One region of the Micromonospora sp. NPDC051296 genome, then DNA from elsewhere that is predicted to be linked to it. Evidence: riboswitches for the same ligand, from Rfam matches in the RefSeq annotation. Region 1 holds a riboswitch; each other region holds the start of a gene.
What was found. Region 1 has a riboswitch for cyclic di-AMP ahead of AB0M52_RS07235 (hypothetical protein). Riboswitches for the same ligand answer to the same signal wherever they lie in the genome.
Positions count from the first base shown of each region.

Region 2: linked by a shared signal. The riboswitch ahead of AB0M52_RS19480 (C39 family peptidase) and the one ahead of AB0M52_RS07235 (hypothetical protein) in region 1 are both predicted to bind cyclic di-AMP.
Region 3: linked by a shared signal. The riboswitch ahead of AB0M52_RS00790 (hypothetical protein) and the one ahead of AB0M52_RS07235 (hypothetical protein) in region 1 are both predicted to bind cyclic di-AMP.

Region 1 is NZ_JBFBAO010000041.1:2,779-13,161, forward strand. Features, by position in the region: gene AB0M52_RS07230 (YibE/F family protein) at 1-1,286, shown strand, start outside; cyclic di-AMP (ydaO/yuaA leader) riboswitch at 1,453-1,584, shown strand; gene AB0M52_RS07235 (hypothetical protein) at 1,588-2,601, shown strand; gene AB0M52_RS07240 (carbonic anhydrase) at 2,729-3,427, opposite strand; gene AB0M52_RS07245 (MarR family winged helix-turn-helix transcriptional regulator) at 3,631-3,966, shown strand; gene AB0M52_RS07250 (hypothetical protein) at 4,062-4,529, shown strand; gene AB0M52_RS07255 (hypothetical protein) at 4,714-5,502, shown strand; gene AB0M52_RS07260 (alpha/beta fold hydrolase) at 5,545-6,213, opposite strand; gene AB0M52_RS07265 (ABC transporter permease) at 6,341-7,138, opposite strand; gene AB0M52_RS07270 (ATP-binding cassette domain-containing protein) at 7,135-8,052, opposite strand; gene AB0M52_RS07275 (hypothetical protein) at 8,049-8,420, opposite strand; gene AB0M52_RS07280 (helix-turn-helix domain-containing protein) at 8,424-9,032, opposite strand; gene AB0M52_RS07285 (hypothetical protein) at 9,205-9,384, shown strand; gene AB0M52_RS07290 (glycosyl hydrolase family 65 protein) at 9,494-10,383, opposite strand, start outside.
Region 2 is NZ_JBFBAO010000181.1:2,636-13,018, forward strand. Features, by position in the region: gene AB0M52_RS19445 (TetR/AcrR family transcriptional regulator) at 85-684, opposite strand; gene AB0M52_RS19450 (ABC transporter permease) at 902-1,801, shown strand; gene AB0M52_RS19455 (ABC transporter ATP-binding protein) at 1,812-2,612, shown strand; gene AB0M52_RS19460 (bifunctional cytidylyltransferase/SDR family oxidoreductase) at 2,771-4,273, shown strand; gene AB0M52_RS19465 (CDP-glycerol glycerophosphotransferase family protein) at 4,318-6,015, shown strand; gene AB0M52_RS19470 (DNA-binding protein) at 6,068-6,280, shown strand; gene AB0M52_RS19475 (alpha/beta hydrolase) at 6,330-7,073, opposite strand; gene AB0M52_RS19480 (C39 family peptidase) at 7,256-8,134, opposite strand; cyclic di-AMP (ydaO/yuaA leader) riboswitch at 8,360-8,503, opposite strand; gene AB0M52_RS19485 (hypothetical protein) at 8,801-9,556, opposite strand; gene AB0M52_RS19490 (hypothetical protein) at 9,796-10,245, opposite strand; partial or broken gene AB0M52_RS19495 (acyltransferase) at 10,355-10,383, opposite strand, start outside.
Region 3 is NZ_JBFBAO010000003.1:39,974-50,356, forward strand. Features, by position in the region: gene AB0M52_RS00750 (lipoprotein) at 1-75, shown strand, start outside; gene AB0M52_RS00755 (glycoside hydrolase family 3 N-terminal domain-containing protein) at 85-1,818, opposite strand; gene AB0M52_RS00760 (DUF3145 domain-containing protein) at 1,911-2,402, opposite strand; gene AB0M52_RS00765 (hypothetical protein) at 2,714-3,043, shown strand; gene AB0M52_RS00770 (carbonic anhydrase) at 3,127-3,774, opposite strand; gene AB0M52_RS00775 (alpha/beta hydrolase) at 3,923-4,855, shown strand; gene AB0M52_RS00780 (AAA family ATPase) at 4,968-7,082, shown strand; gene AB0M52_RS00785 (cation diffusion facilitator family transporter) at 7,191-8,108, shown strand; cyclic di-AMP (ydaO/yuaA leader) riboswitch at 8,205-8,336, shown strand; gene AB0M52_RS00790 (hypothetical protein) at 8,341-9,441, shown strand; gene AB0M52_RS00795 (STAS domain-containing protein) at 9,581-9,946, opposite strand.

The sequences.
Region 1 (10,383 bases):
CCATCGTGCTCTGGCCCCGGGACGCGCCGCGCCCCGAGGCCGCCGACGAGGCGCCCCGCTACCACGGCACGGTCACCCGGGTGGTGACCGAAGCCTGCCCGCCCAACCCGGTGGTGCCGGAGGGCACCCCGACGACGGCCGAGGGGCCGTGCGGCACGGTCACCGTACGGGTGCAGGACGGCCCGGACGCGGGCCAGGAGGTGCAGACGCCGATCCCGGCCGGGCCCGGAGCGCCCCGGGTCAGCGCCGGTGACGACATCATCCTGGTCCCGCTGATCGACCCCGAGGATCCGTCGATCAGCACCTACAACATCGCCGAGCACCAGCGGGGCATGTCGCTGATATGGCTCGCGGTGCTGTTCGCCGCCGCCATCGTCGCCTTCGGGCGGCTGCGCGGACTGGCCGCCCTGGCCGGCCTGGCGGCCAGCTTCGCCATCCTGCTCACCTTCGTGCTGCCCGGCATCAGCGCCGGCCAGCCGCCGTTGGTGATGGCCATCGTCGGCTCGGCGTTGATCATGTTCGTGGTGCTGTATCTGACACACGGCGTGTCCGCGCAGACCTCGGTGGCGGTGTTGGGCACGCTCGGCGCCCTGGTGATCACCGGGCTGCTCGGCCTGGCCGCGACGTCGGCCACCCATCTGACCGGCTTCGGCAGCGAGGACGCCACCACGCTCTTCATGTTCCGGGCCGACGTCGACCTGCACGGCCTGCTGCTGGCCGGCATCATCATCGGGTCGCTGGGTGTGCTTGACGACGTCACGGTCACCCAGGCCGCCGCCGTCACCGAGCTGAGCCACGCCAACCCGAACTTCTCCCGCCGGGAGCTGTACCGCTCGGCGACCCGGGTCGGCCGGGCGCACATCGCCTCGGTGGTCAACACCATCGTCCTGGCGTACGCCGGTGCGTCGCTGCCACTGCTGCTCCTGCTCACCGCCGACTCCCGCGCGCTGGGGCAGATCGTGACCAGCGAGTTCCTTGCCCAGGAGATCGTCCGCAGCGTGGTGGCCACGCTCGGGCTGATCGCCGCCGTACCGCTGACCACCGCCCTGGCCGTGATGGTGACCACCGCCGGTCGACGCCCGAGGCCCGACGGTGACGAGCGCCGCACACCCGACGGCGACGGGCAGACCGCCACCACCGGCGACCGCACCTCCAGGGCTCCCCGGCCGGCGACGGACCGGGCCGAGGCGCTCCGCGCGCTCAGTTCACCGCGTACCGGCAACACGTCCCCCGCCGCCCCGTCGGGGTGGCCCGAACCAGACAGGAGCACGGACACCACATGGTGACACTCCTCAGCGTGACCGCCGCGGCCGATGCGGCCGGCATGGGTGTCGCTGGTCACCCACCGCGATTACGAAATGACACATCTAGTCGGGTTCAGGGCGTAGAGGGCCACATCGACTGTCGGGTAACCTCACTGCCGGTCACCGCCGAAGGCGCGCAGCGGCGCCTGCGGTGCCGCCGCCCAATCGCCGTCAGGCGAGCCGGGGACCCAGGTACGTGGGGTGAATCCGCGACAGCGGTAGGGGCCACTTCCGTCCCGAACCCGTCAGCTAACCCGGTCGGCGGTCGATGGAAGGGAAGACAGTGACGGCACCCCTACGCCGCTGGTTGACACCCGTGGTGGCCGTGTTCGCCGCGTTCGCCGTATTCGCCGGTCCTCTGCCGGCAATGGCCGCGCCGACGCCCCCCAAGCCCGCGGGGCATGACGACGATCCGCCGATGCTCAACGAGTTGATCGAGGCGACCAACCGGGACTACTCCAAGGCCAAGAACAAGCTGGAGAAGTCCAAGAAGCGGCAGCTCGAACTCGCCGTGGAGGTCGGCCGCGCCCAGGCCGACCTGGACGCGCTCTCCCCACAGGTGGCCGAGATCGCGACGCAGTCGTACCGCAGCGGCCGGGTCGGCGCGATCGCCCTGCTGTTGCAGAGCAACGCCCCCGACTCGTTCATCGACCGCGCCTCCGCGCTGGACGAGCTGAACCTGTTCAACGACAAGAAGCTCGGCGAGGTCAACGCGGTCAGGCACCGCGCCCAGCAGGCCAAGCTGGCGCTCGACGCCGAGGTGCGCGAGCAGCAGAAGCTGACCAACGACATGGCCCGCAAGAAGAGCGACGCGGAGAAATCGCTCCGGCTGGTCGGCGGCACCGGCCTCACCGGCGGCCTGGTGTCGGCCACCTCCCCGGTCGCCCGCGTCGGGCCGAACCGGGCGGCGGACGGCGGCTGGAAGTCCGAGTCGTGCAACCAGAACGACCCGACCACGTCGGGCTGCATCACGCCGCGCACCTTGCACATGTACAAGGAGGTCAAGCGGGCCGGCTTCAACCGGTTCGTCGGCTGTTACCGACCGGGCGACAAGTGGGAGCACCCCAAGGGCCGGGCCTGTGACTGGTCGTTGCAGAACAGCGGCTTCCGCCCCTGGTACAACAACGACATGCGGATCTACGGCAACAACCTGGCGGCCTTCCTGGTCCGCAACGCCGATCGGCTGGGCGTCTACTACGTGATCTGGAACCGGCAGATCTGGTTCCCGGCGACGGGCTGGAGTTCCTACAGCGGCCCGTCGAACCACACCGACCACGTGCACGTGTCATTGCTCTGAGCGCCACCGGGCGACGCACCGAGGGCCGTTCCGCCACCCGGCGGGACGGCCCTCGCCGTTTCGGAGGTGATGCCGAGGGTGTCGCCGACGGTGCGGGCCGGCGCGGTGACCGCAGCGGCGGCGTCCGTCAGGCGGCGGGCGCCACCGCGCCGGCCAGCTCGGCCGGTTCCGCGGCCACCGCCCGCACCTCACCGGCGGCCAGCCGGTACGACATGCCCACCACCGCGCACCGCCCGGCCGCCACCTCGGCGGCGAGCGCCTCGGAGGAGGCCAGCATCGCCTCGACGGTCTGCGCGATGTGGATGTCCACGATCCGGTCCAACTCGTCCACCCCCGCGTCCTGCGCCCGGCGCAGGCTGGGCACCACGGCGTCCACCACGGCACGCAGGTGACCCGGCGGCCGGGTACCGGTGGCCACCGCGTCGCGGGCGGCCTGCACGGCGCCGCACGAATCGTGCCCGAGCACCACCACCAACGGCGTACGCAGCACGGCCACCGCGTATTCCACGCTGCCCAGCACCTCGGGCCCGACGGTGTGCCCGGCGGTGCGGACAACGAAGAGGTCACCCAGCCCACGATCGAAGATGATCTCGGCGGCCAGCCGGGAGTCGGAGCAGCCCACGATCACCGCGAACGGGTGCTGTTCCGCCGCGACGGCGGCCCGGCGTCCGGCGTCCTGGTGCGGGTGCCGGAGCACGCCGGTGACGAATCTCCGGTTGCCGGCGGTCAGCTCGGCGAGCGCCCGCTGCGGGGCGCCGGGAAGATCCGCGGTGAGGTACTCGCGTTCCGGCCCTGGCTGCGCGCCGGGCGGTCCGGATCGACTCATCCGGCTTCACCTCGTTTCTCGGTGGAATGCCTGGTCATCCCGGCCGACGCTGGTCGCGGGCTGCCATCACCGTCACACGCAGCACAAGATGCGTCAAGCTATGCGTGATATGCATTTCATGTATCCCTCGACGCTTGCATACGAGCGGGCGGGCGCGCAAATGCGCCGGCGCGGCCCGGAGAACCCGAAGGGCAGGTCATACGATGGCGAACATGGCGACCACAGGCGAGCGGGAAAGCACCCGGAACTGGACGTTCCTCACAAACCACGCGCATGTGCTGCTCGCCATCGCCCGCAACCCCACCGCCCGACTGCGCGACGTGGCCAGCGAGGTGGGCGTGACCGAACGGGCCGCCCAGGCCATCGTCGCCGACCTGGAGGCGGGCGGCTATCTGCACCGCACCCGGGTCGGCCGGCGAAACGAGTACACCCTCAACCCGGCTGGCCGGTTCCGCCACCCGGCGGAAGCCGACCGTCAGGTCGGTGACCTGCTGGCCCTGTTCACCAAGGAGCCGGTGGGCGGCCCCGCAGAGCACTAGCGAACGCTCGTCCACAGCGGACGGGGTGGCGCGCTTCACGATCCGCGTACCGTCGTCGCGGTGCGATCATCCGACCACGGGGATAGGTTGGACGCGTGCCCTCCGTCGCGTTCGCCCGTCCGATGTGGCCGGCGACGCTGCGCGCACTGCGGGAGCTGACCCGCCTGGCGCTGGCGACCCTGGCGCTCGCCGCCGGCCTCGGCGGTGCCGCCGCCTCCGGTCTACCGGACCGGCCCGCCGCCGATCTCGGCAGCCGGCCGATCGCCGCCGAACCCGCCGCCCGGCCCTTCGCCGCCGAGCTTCCGGCCCGGCAGGTCGCCGCCGATCTCGGCACCCGGTCGATCGCCGCGACGATCGTGGCGCAGCCGGCCGTCGAGGCCGTTCGGGCGGCCGACGGGCTACCGGCCCGGCAGGTGCAGGCGCTCGCTCAGGCTGGGCCGCCGGCCCAGCACATTGACGCCGTGTCCGGTCCGGCCGCCGCCGTCCTGGCGCACCACGTCGCCGCCCCGCGCCCCGCAGCCGGCCACGGCGAACCGACCCGGCGCGGCCCGCCCGGCGCCTGACCGAGGGCGGGCCGAGGCCCACCGGGGTCACCGCACCGGCCCAGACGGGCCCGTGCGCCGCGTTCGCGGTTGACCCATCGCTCAGCCGTCCGGCCGAGCGTTTACCTGGGCGAGCCCCATCCACCCCACGCCGATTCCCGTCCACCACAGTCGACGACCCTCATCCGACCGCGAGGTGTTGATGATGCGAACCGCACTCTCCCCCGTCCTGCTCGACGTGCCCCGGGCCGCCGCGATCTGGCTGAGCCTGCTGGGCGTGGTGACGCTCGCCGTCGCCGGTCTGCTGCTGCGCCCCCGACTCCTCCGCTTCGACGCGGGCGCCCGGATCCGCGAGGCCGCGCTGCCCAGCCGGTCAGAGCACACCGAGGAACAGCGGGACCAGGACCGCTGGGCCGAGGAGGTGGCGGTAGCCGCCGGCCGGGCCGAGGCGACGGCGCATCGCCGACGCGACGAATGGCTCGCCACGCAGGACGAGGCCGAGCAGTCCTGGCAGGCGTACGAAGCGGCGGAGGCGGATGTCCGTCGGTTGTCGGGTGCCACCGGCATGCCGCTGCCGCAGACCCCACACACCCCCGCCGAGTACGCCGACCGCGAGCGCTGGCTGCATCGGGCGGCCCTGGACGCGTACTGGCGGCGGGAGCTGTCGGTCGAACAGCTCAGCGATGTCTTCGCGCACCGGGGCTGGGATCCCCGGCTGCACCCGGTCGAGCAGGAGTTGATGCTGCGCCGGGCGGTACGCGACCACCTCTTCGCCCGCCAGCGGGCGGCGCGGAAGCGGGAGCAGGACGCCTGGCGGAGTGCGGAACTCGCCGCGGCGGCGGCGCGCAGCCTGCGGGAGGAGGCGGTCTCCGCGCTCCTGCCGGCGGCCGAGGGGGCCGATTCGGTGCTGCCGCTGACCGCGCTCGGTGGCGTCGAGCAGACCCGGGAGATTCCCACCGCGGTCGTCGGCCGGGCGCCGGTCGCCGCGTACTGATACCGACCTGCGGCACCTCGGGCCGGCCGGCCCGTCGGCGACTCAGGCCCGGGCGGGCTGTGGGTGCAGATGGTCGTGGAACCAGCCGGCCGCCGCCTCGGCGACCTGCTCCAGGGTGCCGGGTTCCTCGAAGAGATGGGTCGCACCGGGGATCAGCCGCAGCTCGGCCGGTGCCGTCAGCTGACCCAACGCCTGCTGGTTGAGGGCGATGACCTGCTCGTCGAGGTCACCGACCAGCAGCAGGGTGGGGGCGCGCACCTGCCCGAGGGCGGCACCGGCGAGGTCGGGGCGGCCACCCCGGGACACCACCGCGTGCACCAGGTCCGGCCGTTGCGCCGCGGCGACCAGGGCGGCGGCGGCACCCGTACTGGCACCGAACAGACCGATCGGGGCCCCGCCGACGGGCCGCTCGGCGGCCAGCCAGTCGACGATTCCGGCCAGCCGGCCGGCCAGCAGCCCGATGTCGAAGCGCAGCTCCGCGGTTACCGCGTCCACCTCGTCCTCGTCGGGCGTGAGCAGGTCGACCAGCACGGTGCCGAGCCCGCCCTCGTTCAGCGCGTGCGCGACGGCCACGTTGCGGGGGCTGTGCCGGGAACTGCCGCTGCCGTGCGCGAACAGCACCACCCCGACCGGTTCGGCCGGCACCAGAAGGTCAGCCGGCAGGTCAGCGTTTCCCGCCGGGATCGTCACCGCACTGCTGCGAACGTCCATCTCACCCTCCCGGGTACGTCCCTCGCCCGCCCGGGTACCCCGACTGGCCGGTCCCACGCCGCCCTAGCCGTCGCGTGTCACGGCGTGGATACCTGTGGGCTGTCCGGTGCGCGTGGTGCCGTGGTGGTCAGGTGATGTCGCGGCGCATGGGAATGATGACGGCGAGGGCGGATGCGGTCAGCGCATATGCCGCGAGCAGCAGCGCGCCGGCGGCCGGTGGTAGGAGTTGGACGGCGGTACTGCCGAGTTGTTCGGACATGGCGTCTGCGAGGTAGGTGAAGTCGGTGAGCGAGGCGGTGGCCCCGCCGGGCAGCACCGGGTAGAGCAGGTTCACGCCGGGGATCATCATGAGCAGCGTCTCGCCCAGGTACAGGTAACCGATCACCACGCTCAGCGCCGCGACCTGGTTTCGGATCAGCGCGCCCATGCCGACGCCGATGAGCAGGTACACGAGCATGGCGATGCCGATGCGGGCGAGCAGCGCGACCAACGTGCCGGCCGGCAGGCCGAGCGAGACGCCCCGGAGGGCGGCGACGGCGAAGAGGGCCCCGGCGGCGGTGCCGGCGAGGACGAGCCCGTACGCCAGGCCGGCGACGCCGTACGTGACGAGCTTTGCCGCCAGTACCTGCCAGCGGCGTGGCACGAACAGGAAGGTGACAGCGGCGGTGCGGTGCCGGTACTCGGAGGTGACGGCGACGGTGCCGACGGCGGCCGGTACGAACGCGGTGTAGCCGAGAATGCCGAGCATCGAGCGGATACCGGTCTCGGTGTCCAGTCCGGGCATGGGCGGGTCGAAGTTCTCCGGCCCGACCAGCGCCATCGCGCCCATCATGCCGCCGCCGAGCAGTGCGGCGGCGACCAACAGCCCGGCCCACATCCGGGTGGCGAACAGCCTGCGGAACTCCGCCTTGATCAAGAGGTTCATACGATGGTCGCCCTGTCCGTGGTCAGGTGGAGGAAGAGCTGTTCGAGGCTGGTGTTCTCGATGACCAGTTCGTGTATCCGCAGCTGGTGTGCGGCAGCGAGATCGGCGACGCTCGGCGCGTCCAGCCCGCGTACCCGCAGCCGGCCGGTGCCGACGGTCTCGACGTGCAGGGCGTCGCCCGCGGGGGTGGCCGCGAGGGCTGCGGCCAGCCGGTCGGCATCGGGCGTGCTGACCAGCACGGCCGGCGGTCCGGCGAGCTGCGACCAGGGGCCGGCGGCGACCAGTTCGCCCCGCCGGATCACCACCACGTCGTCCACGAGCTGCTGGATCTCGCTGAGCACATGGCTGGAGATCAGGACGGTACGCCCTTCGTCAGCCAGTTGGCGCAGGAAGCCGCGCAGCCAGGCCATGCCTTCCGGGTCGAGGCCGTTGCTCGGCTCGTCTAGCAGGAGCACCCGGGGGTCGCCGAGCAGTGCGGTGGCGAGGTTGAGCCGCTGCCGCATGCCGGTGGAGAATCCGCGGGTGTGCCGGCCGGCGACCTCCGCGAGGCCGAGCAGGTCGAGCAGGTCGGTGACCCGGCTGTCCGGGTAGCCGCCCATCGCGGCGTAGACGCGCAGGTGGTCGCGGGCGGTATGGCCGGGGTGGAAGGCGCTCGCGTCGAACACCGCGCCGACGGTGCTCGACGGCCGCGCCAACCGGCGGTACGGCCGGCCGCCGATCGTCGCGGTGCCGGTGGTGGGCGCGACCAGGCCGGTCAGCATGCGCAGGGTGGTCGTCTTGCCGGCGCCGTTCGGGCCGAGAAACCCGGTGACCACCCCGGGCTCGACGGTGAAGGTCAGATCGCGTACGGCGGTGACTTCGCCGTACTGCTTGGTGAGGTGGGAGACCTCGATCGCGAGGCGGTCGCCACTCATCGGCCGGCCGCTTTCGCGCGTGCGATCGCGTCCACGAGGCCGGGCGCGGCCGGGCTGGAAAGCACGACTTCGTCGAACTCACCACCCGCGAGCGCCCGCTCCAGGACGAGATGCAGCCCCGGCTCACCGCGGCGGGCTACCACGAGTTGCCGAGGACCGCCGTACAAACCCCAGATGCCGATCTTGACGACGCCGGACACCACGAATCCGCGCCGAGCGCCGCGCGCCAGGCGGACCGGGTCGTCGACCTGGACGGCGTGCCGCACCGCTGTGACGGGCAGCGCCAGCCGCTCCCGTCCGATCCAGAGCCGCTCCCATCCGGCGAGCCGAATGTCGATCAGATCGCCGATAACCGTGACCGATGCCATCAGTCATCCCCCTTCGGTCGAACCGGAGCCCCCCGTGGGCCCTGGTGGTTCCGGGTTGTCGCCCGTTGCTGCCGGCTGGTCCGTCGGCAACAGGATGGTCGCCAGCAGTCGGGGCACCCGCCCGTTGCCCGGCTCGTTGCGCAGTAGTGGGCCGATCAGCGTGTTGAGAGATGCGGCGAACTGGCCCAGTTCGGCGTCCGTCAGGTGCAGTACGAGTTGGTGGTATCCGACGCCGTCAGCGGCGAAGTCGATCCGGTCCCGACCCAGGTAGCGATAGAACTCCGACAGCAGGCCCGACATGAACGCCGTGAAGTACCGGGCGTGATCCTCTGGCGTGGCCGAGGCCAGGGCCGAGGCGTCCAGCGTCGCGCCGTGCGCGGGCAGCGCGTACACCCGCTCGACGGCGCCACGTCTCTTGCGCTCCTCAATCACGTCAAGCAGCCCGGACTTGACCAGCGTCGCCAGGTGCCGGTACAGCGTGGCCTGCGGAATGTCCGGCAGCAGCTCAACAAGGTCGTGCGTGGTGAGCCGGGCACCCGCGACGGCCCGCAGGATCCGGATCCGGACCGGATGAAGCGCCAGTTCGGCCCAACGCTCCCTCGACATCTCCATGAGCCAACGTTATCACTATCGAGAATGATAATAAAGATGGAACCATCGTCCAAGCGCGACCACGCCGGTCGGTGTGGGCTGGCGTTTGCCGTCAAGGGCGACGGGTAGCCGACCCGGTGACCGCAGACGGACCGGCGTCACCGGCGCCGCCGACCAGATCGCGAGGACCGTCATGCCGCATCACGACCGGGAGCACCGTCAGGAAGCCGCCGAGCGCGAACGGCGGGAGCAGGACATGAAGCGCGGCCGGGACTGGGCGGACGAGGCGGCCCAGGCGCGTTCGGCCGGCGATCCGCGGGCAAGAACGCCCCACGACGCCACCGGCCGCCCCTCCCAAGGCGAACCAATCTAACCCCACCAGCCCCACCCCGCCCCGTCCCGTTGATCAAGGGTTTCCGTCACGAAACGCACATGTCGTGACGCGAATCCCTTGATCAACCAGGCAGAAAGGGTGGGGGCGGTCAGATGGGGATGTCGGGGAGGCGGAGCATTGGTGCACGTCCGGGGGCCTGCTCCGGCGTCGGCAGGTTCTCGCGGGGCGGCGGGATCGGTACGGTCACCGGCTCGACGCAGGTGACGCGTACCGGCTTGCCGTAGTGGCGCACCTCCATCACCGCGTCCGGGTCGGCGTGGTGCAGCGCGTACGTCGTCTCGTGCGGTCGTACGTCGACCCGTAGCCGCATGCCGCACCACTCGAGGGAGAACGCCAGACGACCGAGCCGGCTCGACAGGCAGGGCGCGAACGAGGGCACGCCATCGTGGTCCCGCAGCCCGCCGAACCCGGCCACCAGCGCGATCCACGCCCCGGCGAGGGAGGCCATGTGCACCCCGTCGCGGGTGTTCTCGTTCAGGTCGTGCAGGTCCATCAGCGCGGCCTCGCGCAGATAGCTGTGCGCCAGTTCGGTGTAGCCGACCTCCGCCGCCAGCACCGCCTGGGTGCAGGCCGACAGCGACGAGTCCCGGACGGTACGCCGCTCGTAGTAGAGGAAGTTGCGTAGCTTCTCCTCGGGGGTGAACGCGTCACCCCGCCAGTGCATCGCCAGCACCAGGTCGGCCTGCTTGACCACCTGCTTGCGGTACAGGTCGACGTACGGATAGTGCAGCAGCAGCGGGTACTTGTCCGGCGGGGTACGCGTGAAGTCCCACTCCTGTAGCCGGGTGAAGCCCTCCACCTGCTGATGTACGTCGATCTCGTCGTCGTACGGGACGTGCATGGCCGCTGCGGCGTCCCGCCACGCGGCAGTCTCCTCGTCGGTGACCCCGAGGTGCAACGCCTCGTCGCGGTAGCGCATCGCGACCTCGGCGGCGGTCATCAGGTTCCGCTGTGCCATCAGGTTGGTGTAGATGTTGT
Region 2 (10,383 bases), on a different contig from region 1:
TCGCCCCCGGAGCCGGGTCGAGCGGACGCACGCCGGTCCGGTGCCGGGGCAGGCCCTGCCAGCGGTACCCCAAGCGGGCCCTGCTCAACCAGTGAGGGGCGCCTCACGCTGCCGGGGCAGCGCGTCCTGCACGCCGAGCCCGAGCGCCACCGACTCGACCAGGGTCTCCAGGTAGCTGTCGGTGACCGGGGTGCGGGCGATGGCGAGCCGCCAGTACAGCGGCCCCACGATCAGGTCGACCGCCGCCTCCGGGTCGGTGGCGGCGGGCAGTTCGCCGCGCTGCACCGCCCGGCTGATCAGCCGGCCGGCGACCTCCTGCTGCCGGGCTCTCAGCACGCGTTGGAGGGTCTCGGCGATGGTCGGGTTACGGGCGGCCTCGGCCAGCAGGTCGGGAATGATCTGCGAGGCCAGCGGATGCCGCAGCGCGTGCGCGACCACCTGGAACAGCAGCGCGAGGTCGCCGCGCAGGCTGCCGGTGTCCAGCGCGGGCAGGCGCCCCCCGGCCGCGGTGGCGACCACCTCCAGGACCAGGTCGAGCTTCGAACTCCACCTCCGGTAGATCGCGGTCTTGCTGACCCCGGCCCGGCGGGCCACCGCCTCGATGGAGAGCCGGCCGTAGCCGACCGCGGCGAGTTCCTGCATGAGGGCGCGGCGGATGGCCGTGGTGATCTCCCCACGGAGCACCGCCGCACCGGCGGGTGCGCGCCTCTTCTCGGTCGTCACCTCGGACTCTTCTCGGCTGTCACACAGGACAATGTACCGCAACGACGCTACGGTTGCGTCCCGACGTGTTTCGGACTACTGTCCACCCAGCGGCGAGGCGGCGCTCCACGCACGGCCACGCTAGATTCCATCGTCGCGAAACAATCCGCCAGCACGACAGATCGGAGCGCCCATCCCCATGGCCAACACCGCGCTGGCCGACCCCGACGCCGGCCTCCCCTCAGCCCAGCTGGCCGCCCGGCACGGGCTGCGGGTGGCCGGCCAGCGGCCCTCGCTGCGCCGCTACAGCAGCCAACTCTGGAAGTATCGGCACTTCATCGCCGCGTACGCCAACGCCAAGCTGACTGCCTCGTTCAGCAACGCCCGGCTCGGACAACTCTGGCAGGTGCTCACCCCGCTGACCAACGCGGCGGTCTACTACCTGATCTTCGGGCTGGTGCTCGAACAGAGCCGGGGGATGGACAACTTCATCGCGTACCTCACCACCGGCCTGTTCATCTTCAACTTCACCCAGACCACGGTTCAGCAGGGCACCCAGGCGATCAGCGGCAACCTCGGGCTGATCCGGGCGTTGCACTTCCCCCGGGCCTGCCTGCCGCTGGCCATCACCGTCACCCAGTTCCAGCAGTTGCTCGGCTCGCTGGCGGTGCTGGTCGGCATCGTGCTGGTCACCGGAGAACCGATCACCCTGATGTGGCTGATGCTGGTGCCGGCGGTGCTGCTCCAGACGGTCTTCAACGCCGGGCTGACCATGACGGTGGCCCGGCTGGGCGCCAAGGCCACCGACCTGAAGCAGGTCATGCCCTTCATCCTGCGGGCCTGGATGTACGGCTCCGGGGTGCTCTACAGCGTCAAACTGTTCTCCGAGAACCTGCCGGGCTGGGCCACCGCCCTGGTGCAGTTCAACCCCATGCTGGTCTACATCGAGCTGGCCCGGGTCGCCCTGCTCGAGAACGCGCCGCTGCTCAACGACTCCCTGCCGCTGACCTGGCTGGTCGCGGTGGGCTGGGCGGTCGTGATGGGCCTCGGGGGCTACCTCTACTTCTGGCGCGGCGAACAGGAGTACGGCCGTGGTTGATCATCTCGCAATGTCAAACGACGTGACGGTGACCCTGCCCCGGGTCCAGGAGCGGATCCCGACCGTGGTGGTGGACGACGCACACGTCGTCTACCGGGTGCACAAGGGCGCCGCCGGCAACACCAGCCCGGTGGCCGCGTTCAAACGGATGGTGACCCGCACGTCCGCGCCGAACGTCCGGGAGGTGCACGCGGTCCGCGGCGTCAGCTTCACCGCGTACCGCGGCGAGGCGATCGGGCTGATCGGCACCAACGGCTCCGGCAAGTCGACCCTGCTGCGCGCCATCGCCGGGCTGCTGCCGGTGGAGCGGGGCGCGGTCTACACGCAGGGCCAGCCGTCGCTGCTCGGGGTGAACGCCGCCCTGCTCAACGACCTGCCAGGTGAGCGCAACGTCACGCTCGGCTGCCTGGCCATGGGCATGTCCCCGGCCGAGGTGCAGCGCAAGCTCCCGGAGATCATCGAGTTCTCCGGGATCAACCAGCGCGGCGACTTCGCCTCGCTACCGATGCGCACGTACTCGTCCGGCATGTCGGCCCGGCTGCGCTTCTCCATCGCCGCGGCCAAGCAACACGACGTGCTGCTGATCGACGAGGCTCTTGCCACCGGCGACAAGGCGTTCCGCAAGCGCAGCGAGCAGCGGGTGCGGGAGCTGCGGGAGGACGCCGGCACGGTGTTCCTGGTGAGCCACCAGCTCTCCTCCGTACGGGACACGTGCGAACGGACAATCTGGCTGGAGTCAGGCGTAATCCGGATGGATGGGCCGACCGCAGAGGTGCTACGGGCCTACGAGGCATTCACGAACGCCAAGTAGAATTCGGGTGAACGTACGGTGCCCTGCGGCGCCGCGCGGACCGCGTTGCCACGTTGGGGCGACGCGGTTCGCGCGTTAAGGTTCATCCCGCCGCCGTGTTGGCGGAACCTTCCGTTCACGCACCGCTGACCCATGCATCCCGAGAGCGAGGACCGGCAATGACGCAGGACCAGACCACCGACCCGGGCACCACACCGGAACACCCGGCACCGTGGCGGCCCTCGCGGACGGTGGCCGTGGTGCTGGCCGGCGGCACCGGCACCCGGCTCGGCCTCGGCATCCCCAAGCAGCTGCTGAAGATCGCCGGCAAGCCGATCATCGAGCACACGCTGGCCGTCTTCGAGGGCGCGCCGGAGATCGACGAGATCATCGTGCTGATGGCCGCCGGTCACGTCACCGAGGCGCAGCAGATTGTCAGCAAGGCCGGCTTCCGCAAGGTCACCAAGGTGATCGAGGGCGGTGACACCCGCAACGCCACCACCCGCATCGCCCTGGACGCGGTGGGCGACGAGGACTGCAACATCCTCTTCCACGACGCGGTGCGGCCCCTGCTCAGCGGCCGGATCGTCCGGGAGTGCGTGAACGCCCTGTGGACGTACTCGGCGGTCGACGTGGCCATCGCGTCGGCCGACACGATCATCCAGGTCGACGAGAACGAGTGCATCACCGACATCCCGGTGCGCGCCACGCTGCGCCGCGGCCAGACCCCACAGGCCTTCCGCTCCGGCACCATCCGCGAGGCGTACCGGCGGGCCGAGGGCGACCCGAACTTCGCCGCCACCGACGACTGCGGCGTGGTGCTGCGCTACCTGCCCGGCACCCCGATCAAGGTGATCGACGGCTCGGACGAGAACATCAAGGTCACCCACCCAGTCGACGTGCACCTGGCGGACAAGCTGTTCCAGCTGGCCGCTGCCCAGGTGCCCCGGCTCACCGACCACCGCGCCTACAGCGAGGAGGTCACCGGCCGCACGATCGTCGTCTTCGGCGGCAGCTACGGAATCGGCCACGACCTGACCGATCTGGCCCGCCGCCACGGCGCCCAGGTCTTCCCGTTCAGCCGCTCCAGCACCGGCACCCACGTGGAGCGGCCCGAGGACGTCGAGGCCGCGCTGAAGACCGCCTTCGACGCCACCGGCCGGATCGACCATGTCGTGGTCACCGCCGGGATCCTGGAGAAGGGCGCGCTGACCGAGATGGACGAGGAGACCATCGACCGGGTGCTCCAGGTCAACTTCGTCGGCCCGGTGACCGTAGCCCGGCAGGCCCTGCCCTACCTCCAGCACACCAAGGGCCAGCTGCTGCTCTACACTTCCAGCTCGTACACCCGGGGCCGGGCGGACTACGCGCTCTACTCGGCCACCAAGGCCGCCCTGGTCAACCTCACCCAGGCGCTGTCGGACGAGTGGGCCGAGCTCGGCGTACGGGTGAACATCATCAACCCGGAACGGACCGCCACCCCCATGCGGACCAAGGCGTTCGGCACGGAGCCCGAGCACACCCTGCTCGCTGCCGAGACCGTCGCCCAGGCATCACTGGACGTGCTGATCTCGGATCTCACCGGCCAGGTGATCGACGTACGCCGGCCCCCCGGCGAGACGCCGGCCGCCACGGTGCCCACCCAGACCGACCGTTCAGCGAGCACCACCACCGTCGGCTGACCGGCCGACGACAACCGCGAGTCAACCTCGAAGGCGACACCGAGATGCGTGGTGACCTGGTCAGGAAATTGGCCGCCCGGGGCCTGGCCACCGGTGGGGCGGTCCTGGCGTTCCTCGTGGTCGCGCTCACCGGCGCGACCACCTGGGGGCTCGGCCTGGCGATGGCCGCGCTCGCCGCCACGGTCTGGGAGCGGCGGGTACGCCCGGGTGCCGACAGCGCCGCGGAGACCACGCTGATCGCGGCCGGGGTCCTGGTCGGCTACGCCCGGCAGCTCGACGCCGGCTTCGACCCGGCCCTGGCCGCCACCGCCCTGGTGCTGCTGGGCATGGTGCTGCTCACGGGCCCGCTGCGAGAGGCCGGGAACCGGGAGATCCGCGCCGCGAACCTGCCGGTACGCACCTGGGTGCCGCGGGTCGCCGCCCGCCTCTCCGACGCCGTGGCGGGGCTGCTCGCCGTGCTGGCCCTGGCCGCCCTGGCGGGCCTGCCCGCCGCCGTCGCCCTGGTGGCGAGCCTGCTGGTGGGCGCAGCCGCCGGTGCGGTCGCCCTCGACCTGGCCCGGCGACGGTTCCGGCCGGCCGCCGGCGGGTCGGCGGTCACCCGGGCGCTCCGCCGGCACCAGCCCGAGTTCGTGCTGCACTTCTCCGCCCCGCCCGGATCGGAGTACCAGGTCACCATGTGGCTGCCGTACCTCGAACGGATCGGCCGGCCGTTCGTGGTGATGGTGCGGGAGCCGGAGTCCCTGCCCGCCATCGCGGCGGCCACCACCGCCCCCGTGCTCTACTGCCCCACCCTGCGGAACATGGACGAGGTGCTGGTGCCGAGCCTGCGGGTGGCGTTCTACGTCAACCACGGCGCGAAGAACAGCCACTGCATCCGCTTCACGCAGCTCACCCATGTGCAGTTGCACCACGGCGACAGCGACAAGTCCCCCAGCGCCAACCCGGTCTCGGCGCTCTTCGACCGGATCTTCGTCGCCGGCGAGGCGGCCATCGACCGGTACGCCCGGGCCGGGGTGGAGATCCCGGCCGAGAAGTTCGTGGTGGTCGGCCGCCCGCAGGTCGAGGCGATCGAGGTACGCAGCCAGCCGGCGCGCGGGCTGGCGAACCCGACGGTGCTCTACACCCCCACCTGGACCGGGCACCACGCCGACACCGACTACTGCTCGCTGCCGGTGGCCGGGACGCTGCTGCGGCGGCTGCTCGACCGGGGCGCCACGGTGATCCTGCGGGCCCACCCCTACACCTCGCAGAACCCGGCCTCGGCCCGGCAGCTGGGGCGGTTGCACGAGTTGCTCGCCGCCGACCGGGCCCGCACCGGCCGGCAGCACCTGTTCGGCGCCGCGGCGAGCCGGCTGACCCTGGCCGAGTCCGTGAACCGGGCGGACGCGCTGGTCTCCGACGTCTCCGGGGTGGTCTCCGACTGGCTGTACTCGGGCAAGCCGTACGCGGTGACCGACATGGGTGCCGACGGCGACCGGTTCACCGAACGGTTCCCCCTCGCCGCGTCCGGCTACGTGCTGCGCCGGGACATGGCCGACCTGGACGACGTGCTGACCCGGTTGCTCGACACCGACCCGCTCGCCGAGGCCCGCTGGGCGACCCGGCGGCGCTACCTGGGCGACTTCCCCGCCGAGTCGTACGCCGAGGCATTCCTGGCCGCCGCCCGCCGCGAGCTGGACCCGGCCTGGACCCCGCCGACGCCCCGCTTCGCGACCGGTACGCCGCTCTCCTCCGCCACCTGAACGACGAGCCCGGACGGGTGCGCCGGCATGGCGCCCCGGCTACCCTGACGGCGTGAGTACCCGCGACGTACCGGCGCGGATCGGTGACCTGCCACCGATCGGGCGACCGGCCAACAGCGCCCTGATGGAGGCCGGCGTCACGACGCTGGCCCAGGTGGCCACGCACCGCCGCCGCGACCTGTTGGCCATGCACGGGGTCGGGCCGAGGGCGGTCGACATCCTGGCCGCCGCGCTGGCCGAGCACGGTCTGACCTTCGCCGACTGACGGACGCCGACGAACACGTCGCACCTGCGAGGGTCGCGACGCCGGCGGGTCAGCGCCAGGGGTCGAGCAGGGCCAGCACGGCCGCCGGATCCTCCACGTGGGCGTTGTGACCGAGCCCGGGCAGAGTGGCCACGGGTACGCCGTACTCCTTGAGCTGGGCGTCGGAGACCATCGGGTCGTGCTCGCCACGGGCCAGCACGACCGGTACGTCGATCGCGGCCAGCAGGGCGGTCAGGTCGGGCTCGCCGACAGCGAACGCGACCGGGTCCATCGCCAGCCGCCACCGGCCGTCCACCTGTCGCAGCCCGGCGTCGACCGCGGGTTGGTCGGGGGCGAGGAGCCCGGCCAGGCCGGCGACGCGCAGGTACCGTCGGGCCGCCTCGTCCCGGGTGACGAACCAGGTGACCGGGCGGGCCGCGAGGTCAGCGGCGCGGGCCAGTTCCTCCGGGGACCAGACCGCCTTGATGCCGAGCCCGACCACCGCGTCGACCACCACACCCCGGCTCGCGGCGGCCAGCGCCAAGCCGACCACCCCGCCGAGCGAGTGGCCCAGCACCACCACCCGGTCACCGGCGCCCAGGCTCCCGGCGACCCGGTCGGCGAGACCGGTGAACGAGTATTCCGGCAGCGGGGGCGAAGCGCCGTGGCCGGCCAGATCCGGGGCCAGCCACCGCCCGGGCCACCGCTGTTCGAGCAGCGGCGCCCAGGGCAGCCACACGTCGCCGGTGACGCCCATCCCGTGCAGGAGCAGCAGGACAGACCGGCCGGCCCGGTCACCTGATTCGTCGGCCATGCGCGCAGTCTGCCAGTGCCCGGAGGCGGCGGCGAGACCGGCGACCGGCACACGACACCGGGTGATGCTCCGGGATCCCGCCCGTCGCTGACGTGTGTCCCGGGTGCCGACGCGGGACGGCGAGGGCGCCCGGACCGTGCGGTCCGGGCGCCCTCGTCGTTTCGATCAGGAGGAGCTGCCGGTCAGGAGGAGTAGCCGCGGGTGGCTGCCCAGTTGGCCAGGTCGATGGCGCTCATCCAGTAGGAGTAGTACGACGGGTCGGCCGAGTCGGCGATCTTCACCTGCCGGCCCTCGTCCTCGTAGCCCACCACGGCGATGTAGTGACCGCCGGGGAAGGAGTGCCAGCCGCCGTCGGTGTCGGTGGCGCTGCCGGCGACGTTCACCACGACGGCCCGTCCGTCACTGACGGCCGCCACGACGTCGGTCTGGAGCTGGTCCATCTGGGCCGGGGTGGCCGAGCCGCCACGGATCATGGTGGTCTCGTACGGGCCGTCCTTGACCGTGGCGTTGAGTACGCGGGTGGTGTCCTCGGCCGAGTTGGTGCCGGCGTACGTGGTGCCGAGCTGGGTGGCCAGGGTGTCCTGGTCGCGGTCGATGCCGGCGGCGCTGAGCGCGTTCCGCACGGCGGCCGGGCCGCAGTAGTAGCCGGTCGTCTGGGCCTGGTAGTCGTAGTCGAGGACCTTCGACGCCGGCGGCTTCGGTGTCGCCTTCTTGCTGGTCACGTCCGGGTCCGGCGCGGCCGAGCTGGCCTGCGGGGACGGCGACGCGGCGGCGCTGGCCGGTGCCGCCTCGCTGGCCGGGGCGGCGCTGCTCGGCGCGGCGGTCGACGGGTCCGCCACGACCCGGGCGTCGCCGCGGGATGCGGCGGTGTCGCTTCGCAGCTCGGCGACGGCGGTCGGGGTGTGCGCGGTGGCCGGGCCGTCCTCGGCGCTGGCGAGCAGGGCACCGCCGCCGGTCGCGAGTACGAGCGCGGCGGCCGATGCGGCGACGACCTGGTACGGACGTTCGGTGGCCAGCCGGCGGAGCTGACGCTTGACGGTGTGCTTCACGGAATCCTCCACGGGGCTCAGGGGTGAGCGGCGCACCGGCTCCGGCGGTCAGGTCGGCACGGGTACCGACGACCACCCGAGTACGCGGATGGGCCGTTCAACGGGATGCGCCCGGGACACCGGGCGGCGGCGGTGGGCCGGATCAGCTCGCGGCCACCGGGCCGGCGAGCGCGGGCACCGCAGTGCCGTGGAGGCGGGGGAACAACGGGGGGATAGCAGAGTGCTGCACGAGGTTGGAACTCCTTCCAACACCGCCGACCGGGTTAGCTGACGGATTCGGGCGGGAAGATCGCCCTACCGCGGGCCGAGGCTCGCGGATTCACCCCAGTGGTGCAGTGGGTCCCCGGTTCGCGATAACTCGCGATTGAGCGGGTCGATGCGGCGTCGCCTTTTGCGATCGGTTACCGCACCGGACGGGCCGACACTACTGGTCGGTCATGCCCGTGCCAACCCTCCCTGAGCTGCTTAAACATGATCCAGCTCGGTTATTTTCGGGTATTCGTCAAGTGTCGTCGCTCAATGGGATTCCGGGTGAAACGGGCGCCTGGGGGCAACAACCGGACCGTCCGCCGGCAATGGCGCGGACATTGCGGCAGCGATCGACCCGACTGCGCCCAGTGACCGTTTCTCCACGGGACGTGACCGGGCTCACGGAATCATCGGGCCCCGTGCGGCCGATCAGCCCACCCGGGCCGGCCGCCAGCGCAGGCGTACGGCCGGGCGGCCTACACCCACCCGGTGGGGCGCCGGCAGCCGGTTCGGCCGGAGCCGCTCGCCGGCGGCGTACGCCTCGGCGGAGAGGGCACGGGCCGCCTCGGCGGCAAGCTCGGCCGCCCGCCACGCGTCGCGCTCGCGCTCGGCAGCCGCCCGATAGACGGCCAGGCGACCGTCGCGTACCACCCGGGCGAGTACGATCTCCTGCTCGGCCGGGTGCCGCCGGGGGTCCCAGCCCGCCCGGCGGGCGAGCACGTCGCTGAGCTGCCGGGCCGACAGGTCCCCGCGCCAGTGCGCGGCCATCGCGGCGTGGTGCAGCCAACGCTCCCGGGCGGCGTACTCGGCGGGGGTGCGGGGCGTACGGGGGGTGGGCAGCGCGGCACCGCTCGTGAGCCGCCGGGCCGCGGACTCCGCCTCGTCGTACCCGGCCCAGGCGCGGTCGAGTTCAGCCTGGGCGGCGCGCCACGCGTCGCGCCGCCGTCGGGCGTTCTGCGCGGCGCCGGTCGCCGCCACCGCCACCTCACCGGCGTAGCGGCGCAGGTCGGCCGCGGCGGTCGCGACGGGGTCCTCGACCTGGCCGGTGGGTTCATTGTCCCGCCGGGCCGGCTCGGGTCGGGCGACCAGGGCGGTGAGTACGCCCAGCGCAAGCACGAGCAGGACCGACCAGATGGCGGCGGCCCGGGGTACCTCGATCAGGAACTGGTAGACAACGCTCTCCATGGCGGTTCCTCATGGCAGGTGGTGCGGTGACGGTGGCCGCGCCGACGCCGGGTCGCCTGGTGGCGAGGCCACGGACCCGGTCGGGCGGTGAAAGGTGCATCGGATGGGACGGCGCCCGTGACAGGGCCCGGTCGCAGCGGCCCGGTGCGGGCGTCCAGCCGGCGTGGGCGGCGCGACGGTGGCGGACCGGGACGACCGTGGGGCGGGCGTCCGGTACCGCCGGGCAACGGGCGGTGGACTCAGGCGCGGGGCGGAGCGCGAGCGGTGTCGGCGCCCTGGACGGCCGCGGCGGGAGCGGACCCGACCGCAGCGGCGACGGCTCCGGCGGCGGGCAGTTGCGGCCGGGCGGGCACCGTCGGCAGCGTGCCAGGCACACCGCCCAGGTCGGCGCGGTCCCCAAGGTCGACCCCGCTCGGTGCCACGGCGTCGACCAACCCGCTCGCGGCGGCCAACTCCCACCCGCTGGGTGCCGGCGGCACCACCGCACCAGCCGGCGGGTGGACGGGCGCCCCCGTGGTGAACTGCCCGGCGGGGGCAAGCACTGCGGTGGACTGCCCGGCGGGGGCGGCCTGAGCGGGCATCGCCCAGGCCCCGATCGTGAACGCGGCGGCGACCGCGAAACCGGTCAGCAGCCGGGCGGCCCAGCGCGCCAGCCACCACAGAGGACGGGCGGACGCGACGGGAGGCACCACGCCACGCTACCGCCACGACCACCGGCCCGCACCGTCACCGGGCGTGTCGCACGGGGACTCACCGCCGGTCGGCGCGACTCGTCCCGCAGGTCACCGCCGGCCTGGCTCACCGTCCGCGATGGACGCCCGAACCAT
Region 3 (10,383 bases), on a different contig from region 1:
ACCAGCTTCGGCGAGCCGATCGATCTGCTGCCGGCGTACCGGCTGGCCCGCGACACCCTCGCCGGCCCGTCCTGACCCGCGGCGTCAGTCCGCGCAGGTGGTGGCGGGCAGCCCGGTCACCTTGACCGGGGAACGCCCCTGCGGGCGGGCCTTGCCGGCGAGCACGTCGGCGAGCGCGGCCATCGAGGCCCGGCTCGACGAGTAGGTGGCCAGCAGGCTCGGCGACGTCGCCCGGGCCAGCACGTACGGGGTGTCCATGGCGACCGTGACGGCCGCGTCGTCTCGCAGGTCGGCGGCGCCGTCGCCGTACCCGACCAGGTGGACCACGGTGCCGCCGCTGGGCACCACCTTCACCCCGGCCGCGGTCAGCGCCTCGGTCAACGCGGCCCGGGTGTGCGCCCGGCCGCCGGAGGAGGTGACCGTGACCGGGCCACGCACCCCGGTGCTGTCGCACCGGCCGCGCAGCACGGTGACCGCGGCGGCGGCCAGCGCACCTGCTGCCTTGCGGTGCGCCGGGGTGTTGAGCGTGGACAGCTCCGGCTGCTCCCCGCCGGCCAGGGTGAACTTCATGGTCAGTACGCGGGTGGCCGCCTCCACCAGCCGGGCCCGGGGCAGCGAGCCGTCCCGCAGCGCCGCCAGCAGCCCGTCGTACGCCTGGCCGACGTTCGGCGGCATGAGGATCAGGTCGTTGCCGGCCTTCAGCGCGCGCACCGCGGCCTCCCCCGGTGACCAGCGGCGGGCCGGCGGCATGTTCATCCCGTCGGTGATCACCACACCCTGGAAGCCGAGTTGCCCGCGCAGCACCTCGGTGAGCAGCTTGTACGAGAAGGTGGCGGCCACGCCCGGGTCGACCGACTGGACGTCGAGGTGGGCGGACATCACCGCCAGGGCCCCGGCCTCGATGCCGGCGGTGAACGGCGGCCACGCCTCGGTCTCCAGCTTCTTGCGCGGCTGGCCGAGCACGGGCAGATCCTTGTGGGAGTCGTCGGCGCTGTGGCCGTGCCCCGGGAAGTGCTTGACGGTGGCCGCCACGCCGACCGCCTGCAACCCCCGCACCGCGCCGCCGACCTGCTCCGCCGCCCGCTGCGGGTCCGCGCCGAACGACCGGGACCCGATCACCGTGCTGCGGGTGACCAGCACGTCGGCGACCGGCGCGAAGTCGAGGTTGATCCCCATCGCGGCGAGTTCGGCGCCGGCGGCCCGCCAGGCGGCCTCGGTCAACGCGGGGTCACCGGCGGCGCCGGCGGCGAGCGCGCTGGGCAGCATGGTCACCCCGTCGGTGATCCGGGTAACCACCCCGTACTCCTGGTCGGTGCCGATCAGGAAGGGCGCCGCCCCGGCGGGCAGCTTCCCGGCGGCCGTACGCAGCCCGGTGGTCAGCTCCCGGACCTGCTTCGGGTTGTCGACGTTGGTGGTCGCCTGGTTGCTCTGGGTGGGGTCGTCCGCGCTGAAGCCCACCAGGATCAACCCGCCGAGGCGGTACTTCTCGATCATCTCGGCCGGGGTGTCCACGCCGGCCAGGGCCTGGTTGCCGGCCGCCGAGCCGACCGAGACCTCGGTCGCCCGGTCGCCGTACGCGTACGGCATCAGCACCTGGCCGACCAGATCCTCGTCGGCGAGCTCGGCGATCAGCGCGGCGGCCCGGGTGGCGGGGTCGTCCGGCGGTGCGCTCGACGGCGGGGCCGGATCCGTGGCCGGGGCGGACGACGGGGGCGATCCCGGTCGCTGCCCGGGTCCGGAGCAACCGGAGCCGAGCAGTGCGATCACGGCGACAAGCGCGGCGGTGACGCGCCGAGGGGTAGGCGACACGCGGACCATCCCACCAGCTCACCGCGTATCGGGGCAACTCGACCTTGGCCGGACCGTTGCCCCGGATCGCTCAGCCGGCCCCGGCCGTCGCCCCGGGCCGCTCAGCCGACCCGGGTAAGCAGGGTCACCGGCGCGCCGTCCCCGGCGTAGCGGTACGGCTCCAGTTCGGCGTCCCACGCGCTGCCGAGCGCCTTGTCGAGGGCGTGCGCGAGGGCCTCCGGTCCCCGCACGGCGGCCATGATGCTGCGTAGTCGGTCCTCGCCGAGTTGGATGTCCCCGGCGGCGCCGACGGTGGCCCGGAACAGCCCTCGGCCCGGGACGTACATGAAGCGTTCGCCGTCGGCCCCCGGACTGGGCTCCTCGGTTACCTCGAAACGGATCATGGGCCACTGCCGGAGGGCAGCGGCCAGTTCGGCGCCCGTCCCCGGGCGGCCGGACCACCCGCACTCGGCCCGGCGGGAGCCGGGATCGACGGGTTGAGCCGTCCACTGGAGATTGACCGGCGCGGCGAGGACGCGCGCGATCGCCCACTCGACGTGCGAGCACACGGCGAGCGGGGTCGAGTGGACGTATACGACGCCACGCGTTGGCACGGTGACCTCCCGGAGAGCGAGGTGCGTCTTCCCCTACGACCTCACCCGGGCCGGGTGCGTTGCTTGGAACACATGATGACTGGTGTGACGGATGGTGCGCCAGGGAATCGCCGAATCCGCCGGCCGGAATACCCGGACAGGTGACTGCCGTTCCACCTCGTGACGCCGCGATGACCAGCCAGGATCGTGGGTCGTGTACAGTTCCATCGGCGGCCTGTGCCGCGTACGTCTTTCGCGGGGTCACCCCTCCGGTGTCACCCGCACAGCCCCCGGACATTCCGTCCTCCGTACGTCTTGCAAGGAGTACCTCCGTGGCGAGCAACACCTCTAAGACCGCGCGCGCGTCAGTCCGGGCCGGCCAGGCTGGCCAGGGTGGCGCACTCAGCGTGCTGGGCGAGTTCAAGTACCTCATCCCGCTCAACGGCGGCAAGCACGCCTACGTGCGGAACCTGACCAACGGCAAGACCGCGCACCTGCGCACGGACTCCGAGGCCTTCATCGAGGAGATCCGGACGCTGGCCACCGCCGGTCACGCCACCAAGATCCGGGCGGAGATCAACAGCCTCAACGCCATCCACCCGGGCGACGGCTGGGACGCCACCGAGAAGCGCCTCGTCGAGGCCGGCGTCTTCGAGGGCTGAGCCCTCCCCCACCAAGCACAAGCCTGAACGCCCGTCGGCTCCGCCGACGGGCGTTCACGCGTCTCCCCCCACTCCCACTCCGGTTACGGGGGGTCGAGGAGGGCGACCTCGCCGGTGGAGAGGTCGTAGAGGGCGCCGGCCACGGCGACCCGGCCGGCGGCCAGGGGCTCGGCGAGGAGCGGGTCGGCGCGCAGGGCGGCCACCGTACGGTGGACGTGTCGGCGGACCGCCAGCGGCTGTACCTGCGGGTCGTCGACCCCCACCTCGGTCACCGCGGGCGCGATCCGGTCGACCAGGTGGGCCAGGGCGCCGTCCGGCCGCCGGCCGGTGCGCAGCGCGCCGACCGTCGCGTCCACCGCGCCGCAGCGCTCGTGCCCCAGCACCATCACCAGCGGTACGCCGAGTACGTCGACCACGTACTCGATCGAGCCGAGCACCGCCCGGTCCAGCACGTGGCCTCCGGTCCGGATGACGCAGATCGAGCCGAAGGTCTGGTCGAAGATCGCCTCCAGCGGCACCCGCGAGTCGATGCAGCCCAGCAGCACGGCGTACGGCTGCTGGTCGCCGGAGGCGCTCGCCGCCGCCGCGGTCACGTCGTGCCCGTGCACCGGCTGACCGCTGACGAACCGCCGGTTGCCGGCGAGCAGTTCGGCCAGGGCCACCCGGGGCGTACCCCCGCGCGCCCGGTCACCCGGCGCGGAGCCCGGGGGCGCCGCCCGCGACACTGCCATGTCACCCAGCTTGACCGGATCGTCGCGGACAAGGAACCGGGTTCCGAAATCTTCTCACCACCCCGGTTCGCGTGGTGTCATGGCGGGTACCGGTGTTACCAACGGGTATCCCGGGCGTTACGGATCCGCACGGCCCTGGGGAGGTGGCGTGCCAGAGCCCGTCGAGGTACGACTGCCCGACGACATACGCCTGCACGTGGAGGCCACCGGGCCGGCGGACGCCGAGGTCACCGCGGTGCTGCTGCACGGCTGGACGCTGGACGGGCGCAGCTGGCACCGGCAGCTGGCCGCCCTGCGTACGGCGTTCGGGTCGGTCCGGGTGGTCACCTACGACGCGCGCGGGCACGGCCGCTCCAGCTGCATGGCGCTGCCCACGGCCACCCTGGCCCAGCTCGGTGACGACCTGGCGGCGGTGCTGGACGCGGTCGTCCCGGCCGGCCGGGTGGTGCTGGTCGGCCACTCGATGGGCGGCATGACGATCATGGAGTACGCACACCGCCACCCCGGGCACTTCGCGCGGCGGGTGGCCGGGCTGGTCTTCGTCTCCACCACCGCCGAAGGGCACACCCACACCGTCTACGGCCTGTCGCCGCGGGTCGCCCGGGTGATCCGGCTGGCCGAGACCACCGGGGCCGGGATCATGGCCCGCTGCGGCTCGTGGCGGCCGCCCCAGGCCCTGCTGCGCGCGCTGCGGCCCAGCATCCGCTGGATGCTCTTCGGCGACCGCTGCGACCCGGCCGACATCCGCCTGGTCACGTCGGCGGTGGCCCGTGCCTCGCTGCGCTCGATCGGCGGCTTCCGGGTGTCGATCGGCGTCCAGCACCGGCTGGCGACGCTCGCCGCGCTTGCCCACCTGCCGGCGGCGGCCCTGGTCGGCGACCGGGATCGACTCACCCCGCCACCGTGCGCGGAGTCGATCGCCGCCGCGCTGCCGGCCACCGAGCTGACCGTCTGTCCCGGTGCCGGCCACATGCTGATGATGGAGCGCCCCGACGAGGTCAACGCCGCCCTGTCCGCCGTGCTGCGCCGGGTCCTCGACGCCACCCCCGCCCGCACCGCCGCCCGGCGGGCGCGCCGTTAAGAAGGGGCCCCTGCTCTACCGCAGGCGTTAACAAGGTGCCCTTCCTTGCATCTTCGACGCGGGGCGTAATCTCGTGCGGTTGGCCGGGCGGCGTCACGAGGAGAAGCGAGCGGTGGATCAGAGCACCCTGGATCAGGAGATCGCCGCCGAGCAACGGCATCTCGACCGGGTGTACGCACGCCTCGCCGAGCTGCGCCGATCCGCGGTGCGCGCGGAACGGGACGGCTACCGGCTGGCCCGGGTCGGCAACTTCGGCGCGCTGGTCGAGCGCGACGCGATGGTCTTCCACGCCGCGCAGCGACGTCACCTGCTCGACGCCGAGTACGAGGGGCTGGTCTTCGGCCGGCTCGACCTGCACGACGGGCAGGTGCTGTACGTCGGGCGGCTCGGCATCCGCGACGAGGACGCCACCACTCTGGTGGTGGACTGGCGGGCCCCGGCCGCCGCCGCGTTCTACCGGGCCACCCCCGCCGAGCCGCTCGGCGTGGTGCGGCGCCGGACGATCCAGTCCAGCGGGGAGCGGGTCACCCGGATCGAGGACGACCTGCTCGACCCGGACGCCGCGCCGCCGGACATGCCGGTGGTGGGCGACGGGGCGCTGCTGGCCACCCTGTCCCGGGCCACCGGGCGGGGCATGCGCGACATCGTGTCGACCATCCAGCGCGAACAGGACGACGCGATCCGCTCCCCCGGTTCCGGTGTCACGATCGTCTCCGGCGGTCCGGGCACCGGCAAGACGGCGGTCGCCCTGCACCGCGCCGCGTACCTGCTCTACGCCGATCGCAGCCGGTACGCGGGCGGCGGCATCCTGGTGGTCGGTCCGTCCTCGGTCTTCGTCGAGTACATCGCCTCGGTGCTGCCGTCGCTGGGTGAGAACACCGCCACCCTGCACTCGCTGGGCACCCTCTTTCCCGGGCTGGTGGCCCGCCGCACCGACCCGCCCGAGGTGGCGGCGGTCAAGGGTTCGCTGCGGATGCGCCGGGTGCTGGAGCGGGCGGCCCGGGACGCGGTGCCCGACTCCCCGGCCGAGCTGCGCCTGCTCTACCGGGGGCAGTTGCTGCGGCTGGAACGGGCCGAACTGGACGCGATCCGGGACCGGGCGCTGCCCCGGGGCGCCCGGCGCAACGAGGTACGCCGGGCCGGCTTCGACGGGGTGCTCGCCGCACTCTGGTCGCAGGCCCGCCGGCTGGGCATCTCCGGGCTGCCCGAGCAGCGTGCCTTCGAGGACGAGCTGATCGACCGCACGGACTTCCGGGACTTCCTCAAGGTCTGGTGGCCCCGGTTGCATCCCCGACACGTGCTCGGCTGGCTGGCCGGTCCCGAGCGGCTGCGCCGGTACGCCGCCGGCATCCTCTCCAACGCCGAGATCCGGCTGCTGGGGCAGGCGTACCGGGGGTTGGCCGACGAGGGGCCGAGCGTCGCCGACGTCGCGCTGCTCGACGAGCTGGACGCGCTGCTCGGCAAGCCGATGCGACCCGCCCGCCGGAAGCGGGACCCGTTCCAGCTGGCCGGCGGGGTCCGCGAGCTGAGCACCTTCGCCGACCGGCAGCGGGCCGCCCGGCAGGCGGCCCGCGAGCGCCCCGAGGACTACCGGGACTACGCCCACGTGGTGGTCGACGAGTCGCAGGACGTCTCGCCGATGCAGTGGCGGATGATCGGCCGGCGCGGGCGGCTGGCGTCCTGGACGGTGGTGGGTGATCCGGCGCAGACCGCGTGGACGGGCGATCCGCAGGAGCTGTCCCGGGCCCGGGACCAGGCACTGGGCCAGCGCCGCCGGCACCGCTTCACGCTCACCACCAACTACCGCAACTCGGCCGAGATCTTCGCGGTGGCGGCGGCCGAGATCCGTCGGGCGTACCCGGATCTCGCACTGCCCACCGCGGTCCGGTCCACCGGGGTCGACCCGGTCCAACTGGCGGTGCCCGCGGCGGAGTTGGAGACCAGCCTGGTGACGGCCGCGAGCGCCCTGCTCGGCGAGGTCGAGGGCACGGTCGGCGTGATCACCCCGGTGCCGCGCCGGGACGAGGTCGCGGCCTGGCTCGGCGGGCTCGGCGGGGAGCGACTCCAGGTGGTGACCAGCCTGGAGGCCAAGGGCATGGAGTACGACGGGGTGGTGCTGGTCGCCCCGGGGGAGATCCGTGCGGAGCCCGGTGCCGGCGTACGGACTCTCTATGTCGCGCTGTCCCGGGCCACCCAGCGGCTGACCACGGTCGACCCGACCGGCTGACCCGGCGCGGCGGGCCGACCCGGCTTGAGCGGGTGGACCGACGATTGCATACATAGCGATGTTGGCATAGATCCGGCCCCGGTCCGGTGGACGACGGAAAGTGTCTGCGTGGGCGCGGGTCATGACCACCACCACGCCGCGGTGTCGAACGCCGCGCACCGCCACTCCGGCCGGTTGTTGGCGGCGTTCGCCCTGCTCAGCGTCCTGATGCTGATCGAGGCGGGTACCGCCCTGCGGACCGGCTCGCTGGCCCTGCTCTCGGACGCCGGGCACATGTTCACCGACGTGCTCGGCATCGGGATGGCCCTGGCCGCCGTCGCCGCCACCCGCCGGGCCGGCACCGACCCGCAGCGCACCTTCGGGCTCTACCGCCTGGAGGTGCTCGCCGCGCTGGCCAACGCCGTGCTGCTCTCCGGCGTCGCGGTCTACGTGCTGGTCGAGGCGGTACGCCGGTTCGGCAACCCGCCCGAGGTGCTCGCCGGGCCGGTGCTGGTGGTGGCGGTACTCGGCCTGCTCGCCAACCTGGCGGCGTTCACGCTGCTGCGGTCCGGGGCACGGGAGAGCATCAACCTGCGCGGGGCGTACCTGGAGGTGCTGGCGGACCTGCTCGGCTCACTGGGCGTGATCGGGGCGGCGCTGCTGATCGCGGTGACCGAGTGGTGGTGGGCGGATCCGCTGGTCGCGGTCGCGATCGGCACGTTCATCCTGCCGCGCACCTGGCGCCTCGGCCGGGCCGCGGTACGGATCCTGGTGCAGGCCGCCCCGGAGCACCTCCAGGTCACCGCGGTGCACGACCGGCTGGCCGCGGTGCCCGGCGTGGCCGGCGTCCACGACCTGCACGTCTGGACGCTCACCTCCGGCATGGAGGTGGCCTCGGCCCACCTGGCCATGGCACCCGGCGCCGAGGTGGGCGCGGTGTTGGCGGCGGCCCAGGCGGCGCTGAACGAGGACTTCCACATCGAACACGCCACGTTGCAGATCGAGCCGGGAGCGAACCCTGAGGCCTGCGGGGCGGTCGAGTGGTAGTGAAACAAATACCAGGAGTCACATCGGCTGCACCGTCCCCACCAGCACCGGTAGGCTCTGACCCGGCCCCCGCCAGGCGGCACCCACCGGTGCCGGCGGCGGCCGCCGCCTAATCGCCCGCCAGGGCGAACCGGGGAACCATGTTCCTGGGGTGCATCCGCGTCCGCGGTAGGGATCTTCCGTCCCGAACCCGTCAGCTAACCCGGTCGGCGGCTGACGGAAGGACATGTGCATGCCAGCAGTGGCAACCGTGAGACCGGCCGCCCGGATGGCGGCCCTGATCGCCGCGGCGCTCGCCGTCGCCCTGGGCGTCGCGCTCGCCCCGTTCACACCCGCCGCAGCCGCGCCGCAGGGGCTGCGCGCGGCGCCTCCCGACGATGTGGGCGACGAGGGCGGCACCCCGGCGCTGCGCGCCCAGTTGGAGGCGGCCAGCAAGGGCTACCTCGACGCCAAGGCCGCGCTCGATCGCTCGGTCAAGCGCCAGCGCCAGCTGGCCGACCAGCTCAAGGCGACCGAGAGCCAACTCACCGAGCGCAGCACCAAGGTCGCCCAGATCGCCGCGCAGGCGTATCGCAGCGGGCGGCTCGGCGCCGCGTCGGCGCTGCTCAACAGCGGTTCCCCGGCGGGCTTCATGGACCGGGCGGCGGCTTTGGACGCGGTGGCCGCCAACGAGGAGCGGGCGCTGCGCGACCTCCAGGCCACCCGGGACGAGATCAGCCGAACGAAGCAGGCGCTCGACGGCGAGATTCAGGAGCAGCGCAAGCAGGTGGCCGTGATGGCCAAGCGCAAGGAGCAGGCCGAGCGGGCGTTGACCGTGGCCAACGAGCGGGCCGAGGCGGCCGAGCGGGCTCAGGCGGCGGAGCGGGCCAACCGCGCTCCGGCGCGTACCGGCGGAAGCCCCACGGCCAAGCCCGCGCCCCGCAACTCGGACGGCTCGTGGCCGGCGGAGTCGTGCAGCGTCAACGACCCCACCCCGGCCAACGGCTGCATCACCCCGCGTACGCTGCACGCGCTGAACCAGGCCAAGGCGGCCGGCTTCACCCGGTACGTCTCCTGCTACCGGTCCGGCGGCTCGGGTGAGCACCCGAAGGGTCGGGCCTGTGACTTCGCGGCCCAGAAGGGCGGCTTCGGCGGGGTCGCCACGGGCGGCGACCGGACGTACGGCAACAACCTGGCGACGTACTTCGTGAACAACTCCGACCGGCTCGCCGTGCTCTACGTGATCTGGTACAAGCAGATCTGGCTGCCCAGCAGCGGGTGGCGGGCGTACAGCGGCGGGCGCGGCGACCCGTCCAGCGACCACACCAACCACGTCCACCTGTCGGTGTACTGATCCACGTCGACGCCGGGTGGGCCGCCGTAGCGGGCGGTCCGCCCGGCGCCGTTCGTCTGCCCTACCCGCGACGCGCGGACCCGTCCGCCCGGTGCCACGCGCCGTGGCACCGGGCGCCGTGGTGCCGGGACGGTGGCGGTCAGGCGCCGGGAAGCACTTCGGGGGTCGCGGCGGCACCGGCGTAATAGGGCTCGGGCGCGCCGAAGAGGCCGAGCAGGCCGGTCACCCAGAGCTGCCGGTGGACGAACCGGCTCGGCTCCGTGACGACCAGTTTCACACCGCTGACCTCGGCGGTCTGGAAGCCGGCGACCATCGCGCTGATGCCCACCGAGTCGATGAAGGTGACCAGCCGCATGTTGAGCTCGATCCGGGCCGGACGCCCCTTGGCCAGCACTTCGGCAATGGCCTCTTTCACCTCGTACGCGGTGTCGACGTCGATCTCGCCCCGCGGGGCGATCTCGATGACACCACCGGGCCGAACCGTCTGCAGGATCGACAGGCTCACGCGAGCACCTCCACTCGCCCGTCTGACGGGCGCCTCATCAGTACGCGGGCCGCGACCGAGAGTATTCCTCCGACGGCCTCGGTCGCCACCCCTCGGGATGAGCAATTCGCGGACAGGGGCACGTCAAGTCCCCCATATCCGGACTTTTCAGGTTCTACCACTCGACGTTAGCTCATCGCCCTTGCCGACGAACCAGGGTAGCGGGCCAGCGCCAGCCCGTCCGATATCCGGCACCTCGGCGTGCCTGCCGGAAACCGCCCCCGACCTGCACTCGGCCGGCCAGGGGTGGCCAGGTGTGCAAAGCATCACGGCGACCGGCAACCACGAGAGGACTCTGCCGGGTTTGCGGCGGCATCCGGCGGGGCACAGCCTCCGATGGCGAACCGCCGCACGCCGGGCAAACCGCCGAGGTCTGATGTGGGCACCGGCCTCGGCAC